2 regions of the Bacillus sp. YC2 genome follow, and region 2 is predicted to be linked to the other one. Evidence: riboswitches for the same ligand, from Rfam matches in the RefSeq annotation. Region 2 holds a riboswitch; the other holds the start of a gene.
The links. A riboswitch is a leader RNA that binds a small molecule or an ion and turns the genes downstream of it on or off. The one in region 2 is predicted to bind S-adenosylmethionine.
Positions count from the first base shown of each region.

Region 1: it holds a riboswitch for S-adenosylmethionine, as region 2 does, so the genes downstream of both, KY305_RS06680 (methionine biosynthesis PLP-dependent protein) here and metN (methionine ABC transporter ATP-binding protein MetN) in region 2, are expected to answer to the same signal.

Region 1 is NZ_JAHXDO010000003.1:2,237-7,271, forward strand. Features, by position in the region: tRNA gene KY305_RS06670 (tRNA-Val) at 52-124, opposite strand; gene metC (cystathionine beta-lyase) at 256-1,428, opposite strand; gene KY305_RS06680 (methionine biosynthesis PLP-dependent protein) at 1,421-2,542, opposite strand; SAM riboswitch class I at 2,612-2,737, opposite strand; gene KY305_RS06685 (esterase family protein) at 2,916-3,638, shown strand; gene KY305_RS06690 (YjcG family protein) at 3,672-4,187, shown strand; gene KY305_RS06695 (GNAT family N-acetyltransferase) at 4,193-4,624, shown strand; gene KY305_RS06700 (AbrB/MazE/SpoVT family DNA-binding domain-containing protein) at 4,779-5,012, shown strand; gene KY305_RS06705 (ABC transporter ATP-binding protein) at 5,013-5,035, shown strand, end outside.
Region 2 is NZ_JAHXDO010000001.1:169,845-174,879, forward strand. Features, by position in the region: gene KY305_RS00840 (carboxymuconolactone decarboxylase family protein) at 40-411, opposite strand; gene metQ (methionine ABC transporter substrate-binding lipoprotein MetQ) at 511-1,329, opposite strand; gene KY305_RS00850 (methionine ABC transporter permease) at 1,343-2,011, opposite strand; gene metN (methionine ABC transporter ATP-binding protein MetN) at 2,004-3,029, opposite strand; SAM riboswitch class I at 3,135-3,241, opposite strand; gene KY305_RS00860 (SCP2 sterol-binding domain-containing protein) at 3,355-3,705, opposite strand; gene KY305_RS00865 (thioredoxin family protein) at 3,801-4,121, opposite strand; gene KY305_RS00870 (toprim domain-containing protein) at 4,134-4,493, opposite strand; gene KY305_RS00875 (YusG family protein) at 4,562-4,798, opposite strand; gene gcvH (glycine cleavage system protein GcvH) at 4,853-5,035, opposite strand, start outside.

The sequences.
Region 1 (5,035 bases), on a different contig from region 2:
GCTTTATTAAAGGAAAAGTAAAAAACCCTTGCGTAGCAAGGGTTTCGGCTATGATTCCGACTGGGCTCGAACCAGCGACCTCTACCCTGTCAAGGTAGCGCTCTCCCAGCTGAGCTACGGAATCATGATATGTATGTGTTACTGGGTATGTTGTTGTCTCTCTGACATTTATAATTATATAACCTGCTTCCCCATTCGTCAACACTTTTTTATAAAAAATAAAAAAGGCGCTGCGCGCAAAGCGCAGCGCTCTGATTACCGCACACCGGCGGGGGCAATTTGTTTCAGCGCCTGTTCGAAGTCGCGCTCTAAGTCTTCGGCGTTTTCGACTCCGACGCTCAGGCGCAGCAGGCCGTCTGTGATGCCGCGTTTTTCTCTTTCTGTTTTCGGCATGGCGGCATGCGACATTGTCGCCGGGTATGAGAGGATGGATTCGACGGCGCCCAGGCTGACGGCGAATACCGGGAGCGATACGTTCTCCACCAGCTTTTTGACGGCTTCCTTGCTTTCCAGCTCAAAGGATAGAACGGCGCCTGATCCGCTTGCTTGGCGTTTATGTGTTTCAGCCCCCGGGTGGCTGGCCAGCCCTGGATAGTAAACGTTTTTGACAGCAGGGTGCCGGTGAAAATATGCAGCCAGCCGCTCAGCGGTCCGGCTCGCTTTTTCCAATCTGACCTGCAATGTTTTCAAGCCTCTCAGCACAAGCCAGCAGTCCTGTACGCCGAGCACCGCGCCAAACGAGTTTTGCAGCTTATAAAGCTGATTGCCGAGCTCTTCATCTTTTACAGCGGCGAGGCCTGACAATACGTCGCTGTGCCCGCTTAAAAATTTCGTTGCGCTGTGAAGCACGATATCTACGCCAAGATCAAGCGGGCGTTGTAAAGCCGGGGTCATGAACGTGTTATCCAGGTATGTCAGACAGCCGTGATCTTTGGCCAGTTTGACGACTGCCTCGATATCCGTGATGCCGAGCGTCGGGTTTGAAGGAGTTTCCATATAGATGGCTTTTGTATTCGGCCTGATGCCGCGGGCGACCGCTTCCGTGTCCGTCATATCGACAAAGGTGTGCTCGATCCCGAAACGGGACAATACCTCAGTCACCATGCGGAAGGTTCCGCCGTATACATCCTCTGTGACGAGAACGTGGTCGCCTTGGGACAAAAGTAAAAATGCCGTAGAAATCGCAGCCATTCCCGAGCTGAAAGCAAAACCTCTCGTTCCGCCTTCAAGATTCGCAATTGTCTCTTCAAGGGCCGTTCTGGTCGGTGTGCCGGAGCGGCTGTAATCATATGCCCCGAATTCTTCAAATGAAGACTGATGGAATGTAGAGGCGTGCTGGATCGGCACGCTGACGGCTCCCGTGGCCCCGTCTGTTTTAAATGAATTGTGCACGAGTTGGGTTTCAAGCGTCCAATTTTGATTACTCATATGACACAGCCCCCTCTTTCACTTGGCGTAGCGCCTGCTTCAAGTCCTGCTTTAAATCCTCTGCGTGTTCAATCCCGACTGAAAAGCGCAGCAGGCGATTGCAGACGCCGTTTGCGATACGGATGTCTTCCGGAATGTCCATGTGCGTCTGCGTCGCGGGGTATGTAATAAAGCTTTCCACCCCGCCGAGACTTTCTGCGAAACAGATCGTTTTCAGCGCCTTTAAAAACGGATTGACCCATTCCTCTTTTTGCAGCCTGAAAGACAGCATTCCGCCTTTTCCGGGATATAACACGTCGGCGATTTCTTCTTCCTGTTCTAAAAATACCGCAAGCTCACGGGCGTTTTCTTCATGACAGCGCATTCTGAGACCGAGTGTTTTCATCCCTCTCATTAAAAGCCACGAATCAAACGGCGGGAGGACGGCGCCGATGGCATTTTGATGATTAAACATGATCTCGCCAAGCTCCTCATCCTTAACGACAACAAGACCAGCAAGCAAGTCATTGTGCCCCCCTAAATATTTTGTGGCGCTGTGAATGACGATGTCGGCGCCAAGTTCGATCGGGCGCTGAAGAACGGGGGTATAAAAAGTATTATCTACGATCAGCAGCAAGCCCGCCTCTTTCGTAATCTGGGCGATTTTTTCGATATCTGTCTCCTGCATGAGCGGGTTTGTCGGCGTTTCAACAAATACCGCTTTCGTGTTGTCCGTCAGTTTTGAGCGTAAACAGTCTTCATCGCTGAAATCATCATAAATGAAGCTTACACCGTACTTCCTCCACTCATTTTCAAACAAACGGTATGTGCCTCCGTATAAATCTGAAGAAACGATCAGTTCATCCCCGCTTTTGAATAAAGCCATGATGGTTTGAATGGCTGCCATTCCCGAGCTGAAGGCAAAACCTCTCGCCCCGTTTTCTAAATTGGCAATGGCGTCTTCCACGAGCTGGCGTGTCGGGTTTTTTGTGCGTACATAATCAAAGCCGGTAGACTCTCCTATACCTCTGTGGCGGAAAGCGGTGGACAGATAAATCGGCGGACTGACAGTTCCCGTTGCTTCTTCACTTCTATTTCCAATTTGGGCTAATTTTGTTTCAACATGCTGCGTCATAAGTAAGCACCATCCTTTTTTCAAAATAAAAAAGCTCCTTCTTCATAAGAAGAAGGAGCTTTTCTCTTCCTCTTATCTTCCAAGCATGTGAATCGCTTGCTGGATTTAGCACCTTGGCACTTTGCCTTCTGACGGCAAAGCAAACCGGTTGCTGAGGTTTCAAAGGGCCAGTCCCTCCACCTCTCGTGATAAGAATATTGTTTTGTATTTTCTGATTGTTCTATATTAACTCACTGTTAAATGAATTTCAACAACTTTTTATTCATTCCAAACTCTCGCAAGAAGTACATCTGAAGAAAGAAATTTCTAATAATTCATGGTACAATAGGAAAAAAACACAATCAAGACTAGAGACGCCCTGGAGGAATGCAATGTGGCACCGAAAACCGGAGTAATCCATGAGAAAAAACTTTTTTCACATGAGCTTGAAGAGGAAATGACCGTTTTGGTCTACCTGCCGCATACTTACTCCCCACTGTACAAATACCATACGATCATCGCTCAAGACGGCCATGATTACTTCAGATTGGGGAGAATCGGCCGGCAGGCGGAAGAGCTCATGTCCAAAGGGGAGATTGACCGCTGCATCATTATCGGTGTTCCCTATAAAAATGTTCAGGAGCGAAGAAACACGTACCATCCTGAAGGCTCCAAGTTTGCCTCCTATAAACGGTTTATCGCAAATGAACTTGTCCCTTTTATCGACGAAGAGTACCCAACTTATCAAGTCGGCTTCGGCCGCACAATGATCGGGGATTCTCTCGGGGCAACCGTTTCGCTTTTGACGGCGATTGATTATCCGAACATGTTTGGAAACGTCATCATGCAGTCTCCGTATGTCGACAAGCATGTAATTGATGCCGTCAGAGAGTCGGAGGATATAAAGCAGATCTCCGTTTACCACCAAATCGGAGTAAAAGAAACAGACGTCCATACAACGGACGGCAAGATTGTTGATTTTACTGCGCCGAACGAAGAGCTCAAACGGCTGCTGGAAACGAAACAGTCTGAATACCATTATGAAACCTTTGACGGGGATCATAAATGGACTTACTGGCAGCCGCTCATCACACCGGCGCTGAAAAAAATGCTGTAATCACTTTTACATTCATTCAAGGAGGGAACTTTCATGAAATACGGTATCGTTTTATTTCCATCAAAAAACTTGCAGGATCTCGCAAATTCGTACCGGAAACGCTATGACCCGAGCTACGCGCTGATTCCGCCGCATCTGACGCTGAGAGAACCGTTTGAATCCGCTGAACAGGAAATTGAGCAAGTCGTATCACAGCTGAGACAGATTGCAAAGGAGTCACATCCGCTCGTTTTAAAAATCACCAAATACAGCTCGTTTTCTCCCGTCAATAATGTCATCTACATGAAAGCGGAGCCAACGGATGAATTAAAAGCGCTGAGTGAGAAATGCTACTCAGGGGCATTAACCGGCAAGCCGGAATACAGCTTTGTTCCGCATGTGACAGTCGGCCAGAAGCTTTCGTCAGATGAACATTCTGACGTATTGGGCCAGCTGAAAATGCTGGAGCTTTCCCACGAGGAAATCATTGACCGTTTCCATCTGCTCTATCAATTGGATAACGGCTCATGGACAGTATATGAAACATTTTTATTAGGCGGAGGAGAATAACTGTTTTGGAAGCCATCATCGCTCATACTGAAAAACAAATAAACGACGCTTTTTTCATCAGAAAAGAGGTCTTTGTTAAAGAACAGCAAGTACCGGAAGAAGAAGAAATCGATCATTTAGAAGACGAATCAGAACATATCGTCATTTACGATGGAAGCCAGCCCGTCGGAGCCGGCAGGTGGCGCTTGAAAGACAGCTATGCCAAATTAGAACGCATCTGCGTAATGAAGAGCCACCGCTCTCTCGGTGTCGGCGCAATCATTATGCAGGCGCTTGAAAAAGCCGCAGCCGCGCGCGGCGCTTCTGCTTTTATCTTAAATGCACAGACCCGGGCGGTGCCGTTTTACGAAAAACAAGGATACCGTGTCACGTCCGGGGAAGAATTTCTCGACGCTGGCATTCCTCATTTGGAAATGGCAAAAGATAATAAAAAATAAAAAACACTCCTGTCTCGGATGATGAGGCAGGAGTGTTTTTGTATACCTGGGAAAATTTTTGTTTCACGCTTGAAATTTGTGTCAAAAAAAGAGTATGTTTGGTATGTTCAGTAATACAAATCATACAAAATATACAATTCTTACTGGACATGAAATGGTAGCCCCAAAAGGAAAGCATATCTTTGGAACTGTCAAAGTTGGAACGAAAGGGCAAATTGTAATTCCAAAAGAAGCAAGAGAAGTTTTTCATATTCAGCCAGGAGACTCGCTGCTCATGTTAGGTGATGACCAGCAGGGTATTGCTCTTGTAAAACAAGAACTCTTTTTCGAATTCGCTAATGATATTTTAAATGCAAAAAACATAGATGAAGAAGGCGGGGAAGAGTAAATGCCCGCCATTCAGCTGAAGAA
Region 2 (5,035 bases):
GAGCTGCGTCTATGGGAAGCATTCAAACATTTGCTCCTTCTAATGCGCGGTATTTCCGAATTCCTGAATGCACTGCTGCACGAGGGTTACGCCCTGGCTGAGAGCGGCCCCTCCGCCGAAGGCTGCAGCGACGCTTACAACTTCAAGGATATTTTCTTCTGTCGCGCCTTGGTCCATGCATCCTTTCGTATGATAAATCATACAAAATTCATCTTGGGCGTTAATACTGATGCCGAGAGCGATTAATTGCTTTTCTTTTTCTGTCAAAGAATCCGCTGAGAAGCACTGCTCAGTAAATTCATTAAACTTCCGGCCCATCATCGGCATTTTTTGTTCAAATACGCCTAACCCCTCTTTGTATTGTTTTAATGCGTCATGTACGCTTCCGCCGTTGTTATGATATTGATTCAACTCATAATCCCTCCATTCGGTAACATTCTTCTTTATTATGAACAGTTCCGCGATTAATACCCAAAAAAACCCCGGATTGTTCATCCGGGGTTTTCGTCTTTATTCAGATACGGGGAGCACGGCTCCGTCGTATTTTTTCTCAATGAAGTCTTTAATTTTTTTAGAGTGAAGAACTTCCATAAGCGCTTTGATTTTTGCTGAATCTTCTTCACCTTTGCGCACGGCGATAATGTTTGCGTATGGGTTGTTTTTCGTTGATTCTACTTCAATCGCGTCTTTTAACGGGTTTAATTTGTTTTGGATCGCATAGTTGACGTTGATGAAGACCGCGTCGCCTTCTTCTTCGTTATATGCTTTTGCCGTTAATTCCGGCGCGATTTTTTTGAACGTCAGGTTTTTCGGATTTTTTGTGATGTTTTTCGTTGTTGCGTCAACTGTTTTTACTTTCGGATCTAATGTGATCAGTCCGGCTTTTTGAAGCATTGCCAGCATACGGCCTTGTTCAGCGACGTTATTTGTCAGGATGATTGTCGCGCCGTTTGGCAGGTCTTTCAATGATTTATATTTTTTCGTGTAAATACCGAACGGCTCAAGATGAACTGCGCCGGCGTTAACGAGTTTGTAATCTTTATTTTCTTTCATTTCCTGCTCAAGGTAAGGAACATGCTGGAAGTAGTTTGCATCCACTTCTTTATCAGCTAATGCTTTGTTGTACATTTTGTAATCGTTCAGCACTTTGACTTTTAATGTATAGCCTTTTTTCTTCAATAACGGCTCCGCTTCTTTTAAAATTTCAGCATGCGGTGTTTTTGTCGCGGCAACAACAATTTCCTTTTTATTTGAGCCCGCACTCGATCCGCAGGCAGCCAAAACTCCTGCAAAAACAAGCAGCAACGCACTTAACACAATCTTTTTCAATGTAAATCCTCCCTTATCTTTTGTCTATTATATTTGTGATGACATCACCGATAATCTGAATGATAAAGACGATGATGAGAATAAATACCGTTGCCACAAACGTTACATCCGTATTATTTGACTGGTACCCTTCGACATATGCAAGGTTTCCGAGTCCGCCTGAACCGATGGCTCCGGCAATAGCGGTCGAACCGATCAGGGCGATGGCTGTAACGGTGATGCCTGAGATTAACGCAGGCATTGATTCAGGAATCAATACTTTAAAAATGATCGTCGATGTCTTCGCTCCCATTGATCTGGCAGCTTCGATGACACCTTTATCAACTTCCCGGAGCGCGATTTCCGCAAGGCGGGCATAAAACGGCGCAGAGCCGATAATCAAAGCGGGCAAAGCCGCATTCGGACCTAAAATCGATCCGACCAAAAACTTAGTAAAACCGAGGAGCAGAATAATTAAAATAAGAAACGGAATAGACCGGAATACGTTAACCACTGCCGCAATCACACTGTTAATCGCTTTATTCTGCCATAAGCTTCCCTTGCCTGTTAAAAAGAGCAGAAGGCCGAGGACAGCCCCGATGACGAAAGAAAAGAGTAAAGCGATAATCGTCATATAGAGGGTTTCATAAGTTGCGGTCCACAGTTCACTTACATCAACGTTCGGAAACCATTTTTCAAACATTTGTGATCACCTCTGCTTCTACCTGTTTGTCTTTAATGAACCGGATCACATTTTCTACTTCTTTTTCCTGTCCGTCAATGTGGATGAATAAAGAACCGTACGCCCCGTCCTTCGTCTGTGAAATCTTACCTTGCAGAATGTTGACATCCACATCGAAGTTTCTGATCATCTCAGTGATGAGAGGCTGTTCTGCAGCCTGCCCGACAAACGAAAGCTGAATCGTTTTTCCTGTCGCCGTTTCCTGAAGCAGATGCTGAATGGTTTCTTTCGTTTCCTCAGGCTCGGTGACCTGCTGAACGAAACGCTTTGTCATCTGTTCACGCGGATTTCTGAAGACTTGAAGCACTTCGCCTTCTTCGACGACTTTTCCGTTTTCCATGACGGCGACTCTGTTGCAGATTTTACGGATGACGTGCATTTCATGGGTAATAAGCACAATCGTCAAACCGAGTCTTTCATTTATATCGGATAAAAGATCTAAAATTGAATCTGTCGTCTGCGGGTCAAGCGCTGACGTCGCTTCGTCACAAAGAAGGACCTTCGGATTATTGGCGAGCGCTCTCGCGATTCCGACACGCTGCTTTTGACCGCCGCTCAGCTGGGAAGGATACGATTTTTCCTTTCCTTCTAATCCGACCAGTTTAATCAGTTCATCAGCACGGCGAATCCGTTCTCTTTTTTTCACGCCGGCAATTTCCAGCGGAAACATAATATTATCCCGAACGGTGCGCGACCAAAGAAGATTAAAGTGCTGAAAAATCATGCTGATTTCCTGGCGCGCTTTTCTTAAACCGCGGCTGCTTACTTTATTTAATTCCGTCCCCGCGACTTCCACGGTTCCTGAAGTCGGTTTTTCAAGACCGTTCAGAAGACGGATTAAGGAACTTTTACCAGCTCCGCTATATCCTATAATTCCAAAAATTTCGCCCTTTTTGATATCGAGGTTGACATCTTGGACAGCATTGACATCCCCATGTTTCGCTTTGTAAATTTTTGAAACATTTTGAAGATGGATCAAAGCAATCACCTGCCTTACACTATTCTAAGAAATCTTCCGGAATTCTCCGCAAAAGAAAAGCCTTTCTGCACAATTGAGCAGAAAGGCTTATTGAAAAAGGCCTTTCTCTCATCTTCCAAAGCAGATCGCTTCGAGTGAATTGGCACCATTTCAACATAGTTGACGGTTGCCGGGCTTCATAGGGCACTTCCCTCCACCTCTCTTGATAAGAGAAAACATATCGTCTTTTCGTCCGGAAATTCTTAATGTAGGATAGCATGGCGAATGATAAAAAGTCAATAAAATAAATAATGGTAGTTATTTTCACATAGTAGATTGGCAGGTTTTAAGGCCTTTTGCTGATTGTTTGAAAAAATCCGTTTGTCAGCCACAGAATGGCTTCCAGTTTCAACAGGGCTCTGAATGATCCTTTTACTTTCAATCTTCCGCTTTGAATGAGCTTTTGCAGGGAAATGTTGCCGTGCAGCAAATGAATGATTTCTGTTTGGTTTCCGTAAAAGGTCAAGTTAGACTCTTCTGCTGAAACAGCGGTTTTTCTCATTTCTCCCTGCCCGTTTATTGAGACCGTTAAAGCTTCTGTTTCACCTTGGAACGTAATCAGCAGCGTTGAGGTATGTAATAGGGGTTTCAAAAACAGATGCTGTCCGTCATTCTCTAAAACTTCTATTTTCTCCACTCGTATAACCTCCCGTTTATTGGCCATACATACAAAGTTCTCTTTTAACGGGGAGAACCCTTTATAAAACGGACGACATTTTCCTATAAAAAATGTCACATAGGAGACGTTTGAGATGTTTTTTGTTTAATCAGCTCGTATAAATAGGAAACGGAGCGGAATGCATATCCTTTCTCAACAAGCTTTCCGTCTTTAAACAGCAAAAAGCACGGGACACTCTCAATCTGATAGGCTTTAGCGAAGACGGGGGAATAATTCACGTTGTTTTTATAGAAGGCGACGCCGGGCAGCATTTCCTCCGCGACAGAAAGCATTTTGGAAGCCAGCTGGCACGTGCCGCAAAATGGGGTGTACAAGTACAGGAGATACACATCATCTTCAATTGATTCAAGTTCATTTTCTTGGAGTTCTTTCATTTGATTACCACCTCAGGTCTTTCTTTTTAAAAATACGGGGTCCACATTCAGGCCGGCGCCGAGGAGCACCGATGCAAGATGGTGGCTTGGAGACGCCTCAACCTCCTTGTACGTTCTGTCAATGCAGATATGGCGGGCTTCGGGAAGCTCCCGTTTCAGCTGCTTTCTTAATTTTTCTCCCGAATCGTCTGCGTCAACTAAGATATAAACATCTTTGTCAAACAAACGGTCCGCTAAATCCTCCAATTCCGTTTGGCCGATCGTTCCGTTTGTACAGACAATGTCCAGAGGTTCACTGAGCACTTCCCTGACTTTGATTTTATCTGATTTTCCTTCTACGATTAAGACTTTCTCTTCATCGCCGATATTCATTGCGCATCACCTGCCGGTTTTTTTAGCCTCGGATTGAAAAAGAAGGCAGTGAAATTCACCGCCAACTGTTAACACCAGCCGCTTTCATAGTCGCAATCCACGTATTTCGGATCCTTCTCGGATACAACATCGGCTGTTTTATAAAATTTTTGATTTTCAAATGAAAAGCCCGGTTTGAGCTCATATTGGTTCATGCCTGTCATTTGGCCGATGGCTTCATTTTCATGAAACAAAGAAAACTGGCCGTTTTGTAAGCGGCCCGTTACGTGCTCTGTTACATCAACCTTTTGTTTATCAAAAGCCATTTTGGACACCTCCCGTTACAGATAGAGTGTCCAAATGGTTCTTTTGCTATCCGATTAGTCTTCCTGCGTCATTTCTTCGTATTGTTCGGCAGTCATGAGGTTTTCGATTTCTTTTGCATCAGCCGGTTCAACGACGATCATCCACGCTTTTTCGTATGGAGACTCGTTCACGAATTCCGGGCTGTCATCAAGGCCTTCGTTCACTTCCGTCACCGTTCCGTTGATCGGCGCATACAG